DNA from 2 places in the Paraburkholderia caffeinilytica genome. Region 2 is predicted to be linked to the other one. Evidence: riboswitches for the same ligand, from Rfam matches in the RefSeq annotation. Region 2 holds a riboswitch; the other holds the start of a gene.
The links. Region 2 has a riboswitch for thiamine pyrophosphate ahead of DSC91_RS24005 (FAD-dependent oxidoreductase). Riboswitches for the same ligand answer to the same signal wherever they lie in the genome.
Positions count from the first base shown of each region.

Region 1: another riboswitch for thiamine pyrophosphate. It lies ahead of thiC (phosphomethylpyrimidine synthase ThiC); the one in region 2 lies ahead of DSC91_RS24005 (FAD-dependent oxidoreductase).

Region 1 is NZ_CP031467.1:769,101-776,627, forward strand. Features, by position in the region: gene DSC91_RS19375 (molybdopterin-dependent oxidoreductase) at 1-489, opposite strand, end outside; gene DSC91_RS19380 (cytochrome b/b6 domain-containing protein) at 544-1,182, opposite strand; gene DSC91_RS19385 (DUF1223 domain-containing protein) at 1,228-2,070, opposite strand; gene DSC91_RS19390 (hypothetical protein) at 2,260-2,736, opposite strand; gene DSC91_RS38540 (hypothetical protein) at 2,824-2,949, opposite strand; gene DSC91_RS19395 (GreA/GreB family elongation factor) at 3,266-3,676, shown strand; TPP riboswitch at 3,878-3,996, shown strand; gene thiC (phosphomethylpyrimidine synthase ThiC) at 4,086-6,017, shown strand; gene DSC91_RS19405 (glycine zipper 2TM domain-containing protein) at 6,291-6,503, shown strand; gene DSC91_RS19410 (hypothetical protein) at 6,767-7,234, shown strand.
Region 2 is NZ_CP031467.1:1,751,459-1,758,985, reverse strand. Features, by position in the region: gene DSC91_RS24030 (response regulator) at 1-161, opposite strand, end outside; gene DSC91_RS24025 (hypothetical protein) at 254-832, opposite strand; gene DSC91_RS24020 (hypothetical protein) at 985-1,446, opposite strand; gene DSC91_RS24015 (SDR family NAD(P)-dependent oxidoreductase) at 1,628-2,401, opposite strand; gene DSC91_RS24010 (ABC transporter ATP-binding protein/permease) at 2,461-4,212, opposite strand; TPP riboswitch at 4,573-4,696, shown strand; gene DSC91_RS24005 (FAD-dependent oxidoreductase) at 4,926-6,056, shown strand; gene thiS (sulfur carrier protein ThiS) at 6,144-6,341, shown strand; gene DSC91_RS23995 (thiazole synthase) at 6,380-7,195, shown strand; gene thiE (thiamine phosphate synthase) at 7,192-7,527, shown strand, end outside.

The DNA.
Region 1 (7,527 bases), 980 kb from region 2:
GCGGCCGATGGCGCTCCACCCTTCCACGCAGATATGCCGCGTAATCTGCTCGGCATGCGGCAGTGCGTACAACTCGGGCAAGGTCCAGACACGCTGACCGGTCACGAGGCCGCTGATCTTCAGCTTGTAGTCGGAAGGGTCGACGTCGGGGACCTCGTCGATGCCGTAGAAGGCGTTGAACGGAAACGGCCGCGTGATCTGTGCTTCGGTGTAGGTCGGTGCGAGCTGTTTCGGATCGAACAATGCGGCTTGCGCACGGTCGTTCAGACGCGACACCGCCATCAGGAATGCGTTGACCGAGTCGTTGTCGGTGAGCGAGCAGCCCGTCAGCATCGACAGGCCGCCGAGCGTCAGCAGGCGCTTGCCGAACAGGCGCCGCGACGGCATCGCGAGTTCGTGCCGCGCGTCGATCAGGATCGCGTCGCGGTCGAGCTTGCTGTCACGCATCAGTGCGAGCGTTCGATCGGGTTGTGTATCGGGCTTGGTCATGATTCGATGTCCTTAAGCTTTGCGTATCTGCGTATCCGTGCGTGTATCGGTGAATTAGCGTCCGCGCAGCATCGCCAGCAGCGAGCGCGGCACGAGCGCCACCATCACCAGATGCACGACGATGAACGCCGCCATCAGGGACATGGCGCAGAAGTGGACGACACGCGCGTTGTCGTAGCCGCCCATCAGTTCGCGCAGCAGCGGAAACTGCACCGATTTCCAGATCGCGAGGCCCGAGAGCACCAGCACGATCAGATCGCACACGACAAACAGGTAGGCGAATTTCTGCACCGCGTTGTAGACACGCAGATCGGCATGCGAAAGCTTGCCGGTCAGCGCGGCGATGAAATCGTGCAGCACGGCGCGCGGCGAGACCGGCAGGAACTTGCGCACGAAGCGCCCACTGACCAGATTCAGCGCGAGATAGACCACACCGTTGAAAACCAGCAGCCACATCGCCGCGAAGTGCCATTGCAGCGCGCCGCCGAGCCAGCCGCCGAGCGTGATTGCCGGGGGAAACATGAAGTCCTTGAAGATCGGCGACGCGTCGTAGATGCGCCAGCCGGACAGCATCATCACGATGGCCGCGAGCGCGTTGAGCCAATGCGTGACGCGCACCCACACCGGGTGAATCGTGCCGCTCCGCGGCGTGGCGGGCGGAGCGGTTTCGCTGAGCGCATGAGGGGTTGCCATGAGAATCTCCGATGAAATGGGGCGTGTCGCGGGGCCGTCGCGCGATCAGTGGCAGGCGGCCAGTTCGCCCACTTGCAATACGTCGCCGGTTGCGGCGTTCTCGACGAAAGCGACGACGCCGAAGGTGTCGGCCGGCGCATTCGCATCGGCATCGTCGATACGGATATCGCGGCGGATTTGCGCGTTGCCGGCAACGAGCGGCACGGGGCCGATCCACTGCCGCACGACGCGTTCGTGATGCAGCGTCGCGCCGCTGTTTTCCCCGGCTCTGACCTGCGAGTTCAAGGCGTTCTGGTAGACCGCGACGTAGGCATTCAGCGCGGCGGTGGCATCGGCCACCTTGCTGGTGAATTGCGCATCGACATTGAAGGCGCCCTTCGCCTGGGGTTTCAGCTCAAGCGCCACATTCGCCTGCGCCGGTTCGGCGACGACCTTGCCGATGCGGCTCTGAAAACTGTCGCGTTGCGACCAGCTGCGCAGTTCGCGGCCTGACACGAAAACCTCCGGCGTGTAAATGGTGTGGCCGCCGGCGAGGTCAGTGAGGGTTTGTTGACGCTCGGTAAAACGATGCTGGGAGAAGCGGTCGGTCCAGCCGAGGCTATTCCAGTAGTCCACATGCAGGGCCAATGGCACGATGCTCTGGCTTGCACCGCTGTTTTTCCACTGGCTCAACCAGTTGTCGGCGGGCGGGCAGCTGCTGCAACCTTCGCTGCTGTAGAGCTCCACGAGCGCAACGCGGTGCGCCGGGCTGCGCGACGCGCATACGGCAGCGGCTGCGGTTGCAAGGCCGCTGGCTGAAAGGGTTGTCAGCGCCATGGCTAGCGCGATTGCGCGAGTGACATGGCGGTTGACATGCCGATTGGCGTGGCGGGTTCGTGCGGTTTGCATGGCGTGCTCCATCAGGATCTGCACGTTTGTCGAACCACGAGACCGCTTATGACAGCCGATTCGAATTTTTATTTTGGTTTGGGATGTCCGCCTACGGTCCCGACCGTTTCATGCTGTTGATGCCCGCGGGGCGCGATGCGTCTCCATGCTTGCGGGCGAACTGCCCCGCAGCGCCCCGCGGAGGGTGCCTCAATCGTAACTCACGACAACCGTCACGCGGGTATCCGGCGCGGCATGCTTCGGTGCAAGCGACAACACCCCGCCATCGCGGCCAACCCGGTAGTGCCCATCGCTGGCGGCGCGAAACACACGTCCACCGCTATCGACAAACCGCTCAGCCAGCGTGTCACGCGCCGCCGTGCCATTCGTCGTGCCATTGCTCACCTGAAGCGCGACATCGGCGCCCGTCGCCACGCCCGGCGGAGCGCTAAAGGTCAGCGTGACCGCCGAACCCGTCTGCGCAAGCTGCCCGCCGGTCGCATCGACGCGCGCGCCGGTCTGAGCCGGGGCCGGCGCCGCCGAAATCGCCAGTTGCGGCGCCACGATCGCGCCCGAGAAACTGATCGTTCCACCACTCGCGGCCACCGCCGGCATTGGTGCCGCAACCAGCGTTGCCATCGCCGCTACCGCGCTGAGCGCCCGAAACCGCCCTGTTCCCGTTTTCATCAGCACCTCTCCTTAAGCCGTCTCAAACCGCATCGCGCCATTGACGCGCCGCCCACCGCTAACCGCTCGAATGGGCAACGGCCGCCCCTACAGGCGGATTAACGGCAGCGCCGCGCCGGCCTTGAACGACAACGCGCGATACAGGCATGCCGCGGCGCGTATCCACGGCACCTGCAGGCCGCAAATAAAGAGACGCCCGGCTCGTGCTAACATTCACCTTTCAGTTGCGTCGATCGAGCTTTCGTTCCGGCGCTCGCCCCATACTTTTCGCACTCTGCCCACTATCCCGATGCGCGTTCCGTTCTCCCGAGCCCTCACCCGTTTGCGCCCCCGCCGCGCAACCGGTTGCGCGCGCGCGGACGTCGCGACGCTTCACGCCGGCCAGCCGTCCCGAACGCTCCCGCTTCTCGCCGCCCGGCGCCCGATCTAACGCAGCTTCCCTCCATTGCCGGGGCCGCGTCGTCGGGCTCCGGGCCGATCTCATCCGCACGCTGTCCCCTTACAAGCAGATCGAATTGGAGAACCCGTCATGAAAAAGACGAAAACCTGTTACCTCACCGAACTCGACGTCGCCCGCCTTGAAAAGCATGCGGCCGCGCCGGGTGCCGACGCCAAATTGCAAGACATGCTCGACGACGTTCTCGCACGCGCCGTGATCGTCGAATCGCGCAACATCCCAGCGAACATTGTCACGATGAATTCGCAAGCCACGCTGGTCGACGAAACCAGCGGCGAGCAGATGACCTGGACAGTTGTCTATCCGCCCGATGCGGACTTCGCGCAGGGCCGCCTGAACGTGTTTTCGCCGTTGGGTCTTGCGCTGCTGGGCGCCAAACGCGGTGAACGCATCCGCTTCACGCCGCCGAGCGGCACGGAGAAGGTGCTGAAGCTCGACAAGATCCTGTTCCAGCCGGAAGCCGCCGACGATTTCACGCTGTAAACCACGCACACTCGCAGGCACATTCGCAGCGGCACTCGCAGCCACATTCGCAAGCCCATTCGCGACGCAAAACGCTGCGCCGCATCATTCCCGGCAGCCCTATCACAATAAGAATAGTGCGTGGCTGACCGGCGTTATCTCCGACATCTGACTTTTTCAAGACGGGTTGCCAAGCAACGCCCGGGCGGTGTATCGTGTGCGCTGCTAACGCGGGGGTCCTGCGTGGCACGGAGGTTGGAGGTCCGTGTTGCGTGGGTGAGAAATACCCTTTGAACCTGATCTGGATAATGCCAGCGCAGGGAAGCGTACGGATTTCGCACCTGGTCTACCGTTTCATCTCTCGCGAATCCGACAACTTCCGTCTCGTCTCCTGCTTAGCGGCCCCACATAGCTTTGCATGGAGATACGCATGAACGCCAACCCGAAGTTCCTTTCCGCCGACGCCCACGTCGATGCCGCCGCCGTCGCGCCGCTGCCGAATTCACGCAAGGTCTACGTGACCGGCTCGCGCCCCGATATCCGCGTGCCGATGCGTGAAATTTCCCAGGCGGATACGCCGGACAGCTTCGGCGGCGAGAAGAATCCGCCGGTCTATGTCTACGACACGTCGGGCCCCTACTCCGATCCGGAAGCCAAAATCGACATCCGCGCCGGTCTGCCCGCGCTGCGTCAAGCCTGGATCGAGGAGCGCGGCGACACCGAAGCGCTGACGGGCCTGTCGAGCGACTTCAGCCGCGAACGCGCCGCCGACACCGCGACCGCCGATCTGCGCTTCAAAGGCCTGCACCGCACGCCGCGCCGCGCCATCGCCGGCAAGAACGTCTCGCAGATGCACTACGCACGTCGCGGCATCATCACGCCGGAAATGGAATACATCGCGATTCGCGAGAACCAGCAACGCGCCGCGTATCTGGAAAGCCTGAAGACGAGCGGCCCGAACGGCGAAAAGCTCGCCGCGATGATGGGCCGCCAGCATCCGGGCCAGGCGTTCGGCGCGAGTGCATTCGGTCCCGATGGCCTGAAGGAAATCACCGCGGAATTCGTGCGCGAAGAAGTGGCGCGCGGCCGCGCGATCATCCCGAACAACATCAACCATCCGGAAAGCGAGCCGATGATCATCGGCCGTAACTTCCTCGTGAAGGTGAATGCGAACATCGGCAACTCGGCGGTAACCTCGTCGATCGGCGAAGAAGTCGACAAGATGACCTGGGCGATCCGCTGGGGCGGCGACACGGTGATGGATCTGTCCACCGGCAAGCACATTCACGAAACGCGCGAGTGGATCATCCGCAATTCGCCGGTGCCGATCGGCACGGTGCCGATCTATCAGGCTTTGGAAAAGGTCAACGGCAAGGCCGAAGACCTGACGTGGGAAATCTTCCGCGACACGCTGATCGAACAGGCCGAGCAAGGCGTCGACTACTTCACGATTCACGCCGGCGTGCGTCTGCAATACGTGCCGCTGACAGCGAAGCGCATGACCGGTATCGTCTCGCGCGGCGGCTCGATCATGGCGAAGTGGTGCCTCGCGCATCACAAGGAAAGCTTCCTGTACGAGCACTTCGAAGACATCTGCGAAATCATGAAGGCGTATGACGTCGCCTTCTCGCTCGGCGACGGTCTGCGTCCCGGCTCGATCTACGATGCGAACGACGAAGCGCAGCTCGGCGAACTGAAGACGCTCGGCGAACTCACGCAGATCGCGTGGAAGCACGACGTGCAGACGATGATCGAAGGCCCCGGCCACGTGCCGATGCAGTTGATCAAGGAGAACATGGACCTGCAACTGGAATGGTGCGACGAAGCACCGTTCTACACGCTGGGACCGTTGACCACGGACATCGCGCCGGGTTACGACCACATCACCTCGGGCATCGGCGCGGCGATGATCGGCTGGTTCGGCACGGCGATGCTCTGCTACGTGACGCCGAAGGAGCACCTTGGGCTGCCGAACAAGGACGACGTCAAGACCGGCATCATCACGTACAAGCTCGCCGCGCATGCCGCCGATCTGGCGAAGGGCCATCCGGGCGCGCAGGTGCGTGACAACGCGCTGTCGAAGGCGCGTTTCGAGTTCCGTTGGGAAGACCAGTTCAATCTCGGTCTCGACCCGGACAAGGCACGCGAGTTCCACGACGAAACGCTGCCGAAGGATTCGGCCAAGGTCGCGCATTTCTGCTCGATGTGCGGCCCGCACTTCTGCTCGATGAAAATCACCCAGGACGTGCGCGAGTTCGCCGCGCAACAAGGCGTCACCGACGACGAAGCGCTGAAGAAAGGCATGGAAGTGAAGTCGATCGAGTTCATGAAGAAAGGCGCTGAAATTTATCAGCGGCAGTAAGGGTCGGAATGGCGGGCGCGTTGGCGCGCCCGCCATTCGAACCTTCTGCGTTATCGCATTGCAGCTCCAAAGCCCGCCACCGGCGGGCTTTTGCGTTTCTACACGGGCAGGCACGCCGCATGCTGGCTGAAGGGAAACATTTGATTACGAAACCGACACCTTGCTGACAAGCGCACACATCTGGATACGGCGTGCGGCGATAAGATCAAAAAGCAAGGACGATGGTTTATTTCCACATGACCATTCCCGGACACAATGAATGGAGTCAGCATCATGAAATCGATTCGTCAACTCGGTACGTTTGCGACGATCGTCGCGCTTGTCGCAAGTCTTTCCGCATGTGAGGGCATGACCACGCGGCAACGCGACACGGTAATCGGCGCGGGTGTGGGCGGCGTGGCGGGCGGGCTGATCGGCGGCAATGCACTGTCGACGATTGGCGGTGCGGCGGCAGGCGGCATCATCGGCAATCAGGTCGGCAAGTAAAAGCTGGCGACGCGTTCCTGCGAAGCCGGCTCAAGGGGGCAACCGTCTCGACTGCCAACGCCGAACGTCGCTCGCATCGACGGGCGTGCGTGCATGAGGACACACGACGTATGCGACCCGCACCATCTTGAGTGCGTGGCAAGTTGCTTTGCAACGAGGTGAAATACGCCGTTACGGTTTTGCAATCCTGTCTGCGCCACGGCGGCGTAAGCTCAAGCCATTACGCCCCGAATCGCGGCGTCCGATGCAAACAGGAGCGCGTCATGAAGTCCCCCGTCTTCAACTCTCTTTGCGCGATCGGCCAGCGGCTGCCGCGCGGCTTGCCCCGTCTGTCCCGAACCGGCATCGCGCTAGCCGGCGCGGCCTGCGCGTTGGCGCTGTCCGGCTGCTATTACCCTTACGGCTACTATCCGGGCTACTACCCGTATTACGCCTACGGCACGGTCCCGGCCAATGGCGCTCAGCAGGAAATACCTCTGGGGACCGCCGGCGATTCGGCCACCTCGCAACAGCAGCAGGCGCGGGCCAATTCGCAATCCCAGCCGCCGTCGTACGCGGTCGCCGAGCCGCCACCGCCCGTGTATGTTGCGCCCGCCTATCCGGTCTACTATCCGCCGCCGGTGTATCCGGCCTATTACGGCTACCCGGGCTGGTACGGGCCATCGGTCTCGATCGGTTTCGGTTTTGGTTGTTGCGGCCGTGGGTGGGGAGGCCGCGGCCACTGGCACTGAGCCTAAGCACTGAATCTGACTGCCGAATCTGACCGCTGAATCTCATCGCTGAATTTCACGGCCGAATCTCACCGCTGAATCTCGCTGACCCACTTTGACCGTCCCGTGCCCGCATGTGTCAGGGCACGGGACGGACCCACGCGGCTTAACGCGCGCACCCCGCATCGTCCGAAAACCGGCGTGTCCGCCAGCACGCGCCATGCCGCACGGGACCGGCCTCACGCGCATCAAGCCGCGACGATCCCGGCAGACAAGACTCGTGCGCCCTTCTTTCCTCCGCCCGTACTTTCCCT
Region 2 (7,527 bases):
ATGTCGAGCACGACCAGCGCGGGACGCTCCTCCTGCAAGGCGCGCTGCAGCGCCATGCCGTGCTCGAGCGTGGATACCTTGAAGCCACGTCCTAGCAGATATTCGCTGACGAGCTCACGGACGACGGGGTCGTCGTCGACGACCAGAATGGATTGGTTCATCCAGGTCATCTTAGTGATCTGCGCGAGCGGCGCAAAGCACGTAACGCTTTCGAATTCTTTCTCGCGTAAGAAATGGCAAGCAGGCCGTACGCCTAGTTTGCCAGCGACGTCTGGATGGTTTGCATCGGCTGGCGCACCAGATCGGTCTGGTCGACCACCATTTTGTCGATCAGACCATTGAGCTTGGTCGATGCGGTGGAGAAACGGTCGGTGTTGAGGCCGCCAGTCTGGTAACGCGCGGTGACGAGAATGCGTCCGTGCTGGATCAGCGTCAGATCGATGATCGACAGATACTGGATCGTTTCGTCGCTGAACGAACGGCGGCCGTAATCGATCGCGGCGTTGTAGACGAGGCGCGCCTCGCATCCGGCGGGCGATGTGCCCGGATTATAGACATCGGAGCGAACGCCGTGCCTATCGAGCGCAAGTTGCAGCGCCGGCACGAAATCGCCGACCGATACGGTCTGATTCACTTCGATGCAGACGTGATGCAGGTCCGCGCGCGAGCCGTTGATGAAGGTCGGCGACGAGTAGTTTGCCGCGATCGCATAGCCCGCCTGAATCACGGAGCCGGTGGCGTCGGCGGCTGAGATCAGCGTCCACGCACAGCCGTTCAGGCCGAGTGCGAGGGTGGCCGAGGCGGCGAGCCGGACACCAGGCCGCCGCAGCATGACCCACGCGGCCAATGGGGCCCGCGTGAAAGCGTAAGCGCGCAAGCTCGGCGTAGAAATCATGATGCGGTGCCTGGTGGCGGTGAGAAAGTGCGGCGAATAACAGAGGGTCTTGGCGGATTGCAGCGGATCGCGGCAAAAGCGGGCCACGCTCAGCGCGTAACGCGCAGGCGCAATTCGTTTTGCCCTTGCACGCTTGCCGTCACGTTCACGCGACGATCCTCGGTGGTCACGATGAAATGCTGACGCGTCGGCGTGTTGACGTCATGCACGACGTTCGGAAAGCAGGCGGCGATATCGGCACCGAACTCTTCGAGCGGATCGCTGACGACGCCGTCAGCTTGCCAGTGTGCGCGCCAGTGGCAATCGTAGGCGTGCGAGTTGGCGCGGCAGTCGTCCGCGGCCGATACGCCCGGCAGTTGCGCGGCGGTTTGCGCGTGCAGCTGCTTGAAGTCGGGGGCGTCGACGATGTGTTTGAGCGCGGGGCAAACGTCTGCCGGCTCAGTGGGCTGGGTGGCTTGCGCAGCGTACGCGGTGCTCGTGAGCAGCAGGGCTGCGCCAAGAACAAGCGCTGCGCGCTGGGTCAAATGATGGAAGCGGCGATCGAGTGACATGTGCGGAGAGTCCAGTAGCAGTGAGTGGCGGGGCGGGTCGCGCAGGGTACGGCCCGCACGACTATCGTCGCTGCAGCAAGGGATTTTCAAAGCGCGGAACAGCTTGCCCGCTTCGCAAATGCTTTCGAACTCTTCACGCGTGTTTCTGGATGTTGCGGCGGGTGGGGCGGCGCCGTGTTGCCTAGCCGAGCGTGAGGCCGCCATCGACATGGATCACCTGGCCGGTGATGTGACGCGCTTCATCGGAGAGCAGGAACGCGACCAGCGCGGCGACATCCGCGGGCTCGGCGACGCGACCGAGCGGCGTCGCTTCTGCGGCGCGGGTCCACACTGATGCATTGTCGGCACTCGGGCCGCGATCTTTACGGGTATAGCCGGGCGCCACGCAATTGACCGTCACGCCATGCGGCGCCAGTTCGGCGGCTGCGGTTTTAGCCAGCGATTCGAGCGCCGCTTTCGCTGCAGCCGTGGCGGCGAAAGGCGCTTCCGCGCGATAGCGATGCGCGACGAACGAACTGAGCGCGACCACGCGCCCCCGCTTCGACGTTTCCAGGGCGGGCGTGGCACGCTTGACGAGCGCGGCGAACGCGGCCGGCATGGCGGCGAAGGCGGCGCTGAGCGCATCCGCGTCGAGCGCGTGAAGCGTTTGCCGTTGCGCGTGGCCGGCGTTCGCCACCAGTTGATCGAGCGCGCCGAAGCTCGCGAGCGTTTGATGAATCACGTGTTCGGCGGCGCCGCGTTCGGCCAGGTCGGCGAACACCGTTGCGCAGCGCGCGCCGTTCGCGCCGCAATCGGCGGCGACTTGTGCAAGACGCTGGCGGGATTCGTCGTCGGCGCCGCGTGCGTGCAGCATCAACGCGGTGCGCGGCGCGGCGATGCGCCGGGCCAGTGCCGCGCCGATGCCGGAGCCCGCGCCGGTGATCAGGACGACGCGATTGAGCTCGGTGGTGGTCATGCCAGTCGGGTTGCTCGCCTCATCGGTGCTGGTCGTGTCGCTCACGTTGTTCATGCTCTTCACGCGGCAATCGGTTCGCCCGAGCGCTCGACTTCGAGGGTTTCGCCATGGAACGCCGCCAGCGATTCGCGATGCGCGACGCTGACGATCGCAGCCTTCGGCAACCGCTCGGTGAACAGGTGATAGAGACGTGCTTCGTTTTCGGCATCGAGCGCGCTGGTCGCTTCGTCGAGGAACAGATAGTCCGGCTTGTGAAGCAGCACGCGGGCACCGGCGAGACGTTGTTGTTCGCCCGGCGAGAGAATGCGCGTCCAGTGTCCCGATTCCTGCAGGCGGTCGGCATACTCCGACAGATGGCAGGTGACGAGTGCTTCGCGGCATTCTTCCTCGGTGTAGGTGTCCGCGGGGGACGGATAGGCGAGCGCGGCTTTCAGCGTGCCGATCGGCATGTAGCTGACCTGCGGGATGAACATCATGCGCGCGTTGACCGGGGCGTCGATCGAGCCGTCGCCGAACGGCCACAAGCCGGCGAGCGCGCGCATCAGCGTGCTCTTGCCGGAGCCGGAAGGACCCCTCACCAGCCAGCGCGAACCCGGCTTGATCGCGATATCGCGAATGCGCGACAACGGGTTGCCGTTCGGCAGCGCAAGCTGGAGGCCCGCTGTGGTGAGCTTGTCTTCGTCGACGAAATGCAGATTGATGCCGCCATGTGCGGTAGCGGGCGACACCGATTCCTTCAGACGCGGTGCGTGCACGATGCGCTTGAATTCACGCAACCGGTTCACGGTAGCGCGCCATTCGACCAGGGAGCCGTAGCTATTGATGAACCACGAAAACGAGTCGCTGACAGTGCCGAACGCGCTCGAAATCTGCATCAGCACACCGAACGTAAACGCTCCTGCAAAGTAGCGGGGCGCGGCGACCACCAGCGGAAAGATGATTGCAATCTGGCTGTAGAAGGCCGTTACGAAGGTGAGCCGCTTGGTGTACTTCATCACCTGCCACCAGTTGTCGCGGATGCGGCCAAACAGTGAGCGCGTGTTCTTCTTCTCAGTCTCCATGCCGTTGTAGAAGGCGATCTGCTCGGCGTTTTCACGCAAACGGATCAGGCCGAAACGGAAATCCGCCTCGACTTTCTGCGCCTGGTAATTGATCGACACGAGCGGATGGCCAACCTTCTGGATGATCACTGAGCCGACTACCGCGTACAGCGCCGCGGCCCACACCATGTAGCCTGGAATCTGCACCGGCATGCCGCCGAGCGTGACGGTCAGTGCACCGGCCAGCGACCACAGGATCGTCATGAACGAGACCAGCGTGACGATGGTGGACAGCAGATCGAGGGTCAACGAGAGCGTGCTGGTGGCGAGCGATTGCAGGTCGTCGCTGATCCGCTGGTCGGGATTGTCGGCGAGCCGGTCGCGTTCGATCCGATAGAAGGCGCTGTCGTGCAGCCATTCGTTGAGATAACGCGTGGTCAGCCACTGGCGCCAGCGGAAGCCGAGCATCTGCCGTAGATAGCGGCCGTACACCGCAAGGATGATGAAGCCGAACGCGAGCCCCGAAAACACCATCAGCAGGTGTGGGAAATCGTGCACGTTCTTGGTTTGCAGCGCGTTGTAGAAGTCGGCGCTCCAGCGGTTCAGGCGCACGTTGATCCACACGATGAGCAGATTCATCACGATGATCGCGATGAGCAGGCCCCACGCCGTTTTTCGTTCTTCAGAAACCCAGTAAGGTTTGATCAGACTCCAGGCGGAGACTTTTTCGTCCGGCGGCAGCGCGGGGCTGGAAGCGGTATTCGGTGTCATGAGCATCCTGGTGAAGAGCTGGCCCATCTGGACTGGCCCATGTCGGGCCGGTCCCACGGCGGGTTTGCGGTGCGTGCCCCGGGCGTCGTGCTCGACGAACGCACGTCCGGGTGAGCGCCCAATTCTGGCGCGAAGCCCTTAAGTGAAAATTAATTTCGGCCCACAGGTCGCGCCTCGATGCCGCTGTCGCGCGGGCGGTCAAGCATGCCGCCCGCGCGACAGCGGCATCCGGTCCTGGCATTGTGCCAGAGCGCTGCATCCGGCCGTATTGATGAAACGAAAGATGGTGACGGATCAACGGCATGTGATGGCGCCGGCCGCTGGTTTGCGGGCGCCGCGCCTTTTATGGTCTAATGACCTTCGACGAAACAGGGGTGCTTTGCCCACAGGCTGCGTGATTTTCATGCAGCGGCGGCGAGGCTGAGAGAGACCCTTTGCACCCGATCCGGGTAATACCGGCGCGGGAAGTTTCCGGAAGCAGCCAGTCTTCCATTCCCCGCCGGGCGGCGTCCGTCATTGGACGCGCGTATTGCCCGGCCGGCCTCACCCGCCGGTTTCGTCCTGGGTACGTGCGTTTTTTGGCCGTACGGAAAGGATTCGATGACCGCCTATTCTTCAGACATGTGTTTCGTTCTTCGCCACGCTTTCGTCGGTTATGTCGGCGCGCCGTGCTGCTTTGGCCTTGCTTGCCGTCGTGACTCGGAGTGCGCGCGATGAATCGTTCTGCTCAACCCGATTTCGCCGTGCTCGGCGGTGGGCTGTGCGGGCGCCTTGTCGCGTGGCGTCTTGCCGGTGAAGGGCATCGCGTGGCGCTCTATGAGCGTGGCGATGCTACGGGCTCGCAAGCCGCGGCCTGGGTCGCCGCTGCCATGCTGGCGCCGCTGGCCGAAGCCGCCAGTGCTGAACTGCTGATCACGCGTCTTGGCGCGAGTTCGCTCGACACCTGGCCGCGCGTGCTGGCCGAATTGCCCGAACCGGTGTTCTTCCAGCGCAACGGCACGCTGGTCGTATGGCATCACGCCGACCGCACTGAAGCGCCGCTGTTCGAGCGCCGGGTGCGCTCGAACGCGCCTGCCGAATTGCTCGACGGCGGCTTTCTCAAACTGGCGGGCGCCCAGGTCGGCGCCGCCGAGCCCGCGTTGGCGGGGCGCTTCAACCAGGGCTGGCTGCTGCCGCGCGAAGGCCAGCTGGATAACCGGCAGGTGCTGGCCGCGCTCGCCGCGGGCCTCGCCCAGCGCGGCGTCGAAACGCACTGGAACACGCCGGTCGACGATCATGCGTTGCCGCCCGCTCGCGTCACGATCGACTGCAGGGGGCTGGGCGCGAAGTCCGTGCTGCCTACGCTGCGCGGCATCCGCGGCGAAGTCGCGCGCGTGCATGCACCGGGTATCAAGCTGACGCGACCGGTGCGCCTGCTGCATCCGCGCTACCCGCTGTATATCGCGCCGAAGCAGGACGATCTCTACGTGATCGGCGCGACCGAAGTGGAAGGCGAGGACATGTCGCCGGTCAGCGTGCGCTCGGCGCTCGAACTGCTGAGCGCGGCGTTTTCCGTGCATCCCGGCTTCGGCGAGGCGCGCATCCTCGAACTGAATTCGCAGTGCCGCCCGACTTTGCCGGACCACCGTCCGGCCTTGCTGTGGGATGGCGCGCAGACGCTGCGCGTGAACGGCCTGTACCGGCACGGCTACATGATCGTGCCCGAAGTCGCCGACGAAGCCGTGCGCTTCGCCGCGGCACTGCTCGACGGCCGCATCGGCGATGCCGACGCTTTTGCCGACTGGCAAAGCGCGGCGCGCTGGAGCGAACTGTTCCAACTGGATTCCACGCGGGAACCGGCATGAGCGTGGCGCGCCCGCGGCGAAATAGCCGCGGGCAAACCAGCGCGCGCCGTGCCGTTCCCGCCATCGATTGAACCGTATTCGAACACCATGGACATTCACATCAATCAGAAGCCGTTGTCGTTGCCCGAAGGCGCGACTGTCGCCGATGCGCTCGCCGCGTTCGGCGCGCGTCCGCCGTTCGCGGTCGCGCTGAACGGCGATTTCGTCGCGCGTGCCCAGCATGCGGCGCGCGCGCTGCAGCCGGGCGACAAGCTCGATGTCGTGCAACCCGTGGCCGGCGGTTAAGTCCGCGCCACGCCTTGCCGGAGACCAGAATTATGCAAATGACTTCCACTCAAACCGCCGACGCGCTCACGCTCTACGGCCAGACTTTCGCGAGCCGCGTGCTGCTCGGCACCTCGCGCTATCCGTCGCTGCAATCGCTGTCCGATTCGATCGATGCGGCGCGGCCCGGCATGGTGACCGTCGCGCTGCGCCGGCAGATGAACGAAGGCGGCGCCGAAGCCGGCTTCTTCGATCTGCTCAAGCGCCACGGCGTGCCGCTGCTGCCGAACACGGCCGGTTGCCTGACCGTCGGCGAGGCGGTGACGACCGCGCACATGGCGCGTGAAATCTTCGAAACCGAGTGGATCAAGCTCGAACTGATCGGCGACGACTACACGTTGCAGCCCGACCCGGTCGGTCTGATCGAGGCGGCAGCACAGCTAATCAAGGACGGCTTCAAGGTGCTGCCGTATTGCACCGAAGATCTCGTGATCGGCCGCCGCCTGCTCGATGCGGGCTGCGAAGCGCTGATGCCGTGGGGCGCGCCGATCGGCACCGGCAAGGGCGTGATCAATCCGTACGGCCTGCGGGTCTTGCGCGAACGGTTGCCCGACGTGCCGTTGATCGTCGATGCCGGCCTCGGCGTGCCGTCGCACGCGGCGCAAGTGATGGAATGGGGCTTCGATGGCGTGCTGCTGAACACCGCTGTTTCGCAGGCGACGCACCCCGACGCGATGGCGCGCGCCTTTGCGCTGGGCGTCGAAGCGGGCCGCCAGGCTTTTCTGGCGGGACCGATGGCCGAGCGCGAAAGCGCGCACGCGAGCACGCCGGTCGTCGGCATGCCGTTCTGGCATCAGGATGGGAGCGCCGCATGACGCAAGCTTTGCCTTTGACTAGCCGCGATCTCTTCTGGCCGCCCGCCGATGAACTCACGGAAGCCGCTGAGCGGATCCGCGCCCGCCTGGGCGAGTGGCCGCCCACGCACGCCCCGTGGCGCATCTGCCTGACCGCGCCGGACGAGCCGAATGGCGGCGACCTGATCGTCGTCGCCGACGCGCAGCAGCATGGCGAGCAGGTGGCGCGCTGGCAGGTGCAGGGCGCCGGCGTGATCGTGGCCGCCGAGAATGCGGCCACGCTGCATCTGGGCGGGGAGAAATACGCGCTGGAAAGTCATCTGGCGGAAGACTGGATTCCCGCGTTGGCGGCG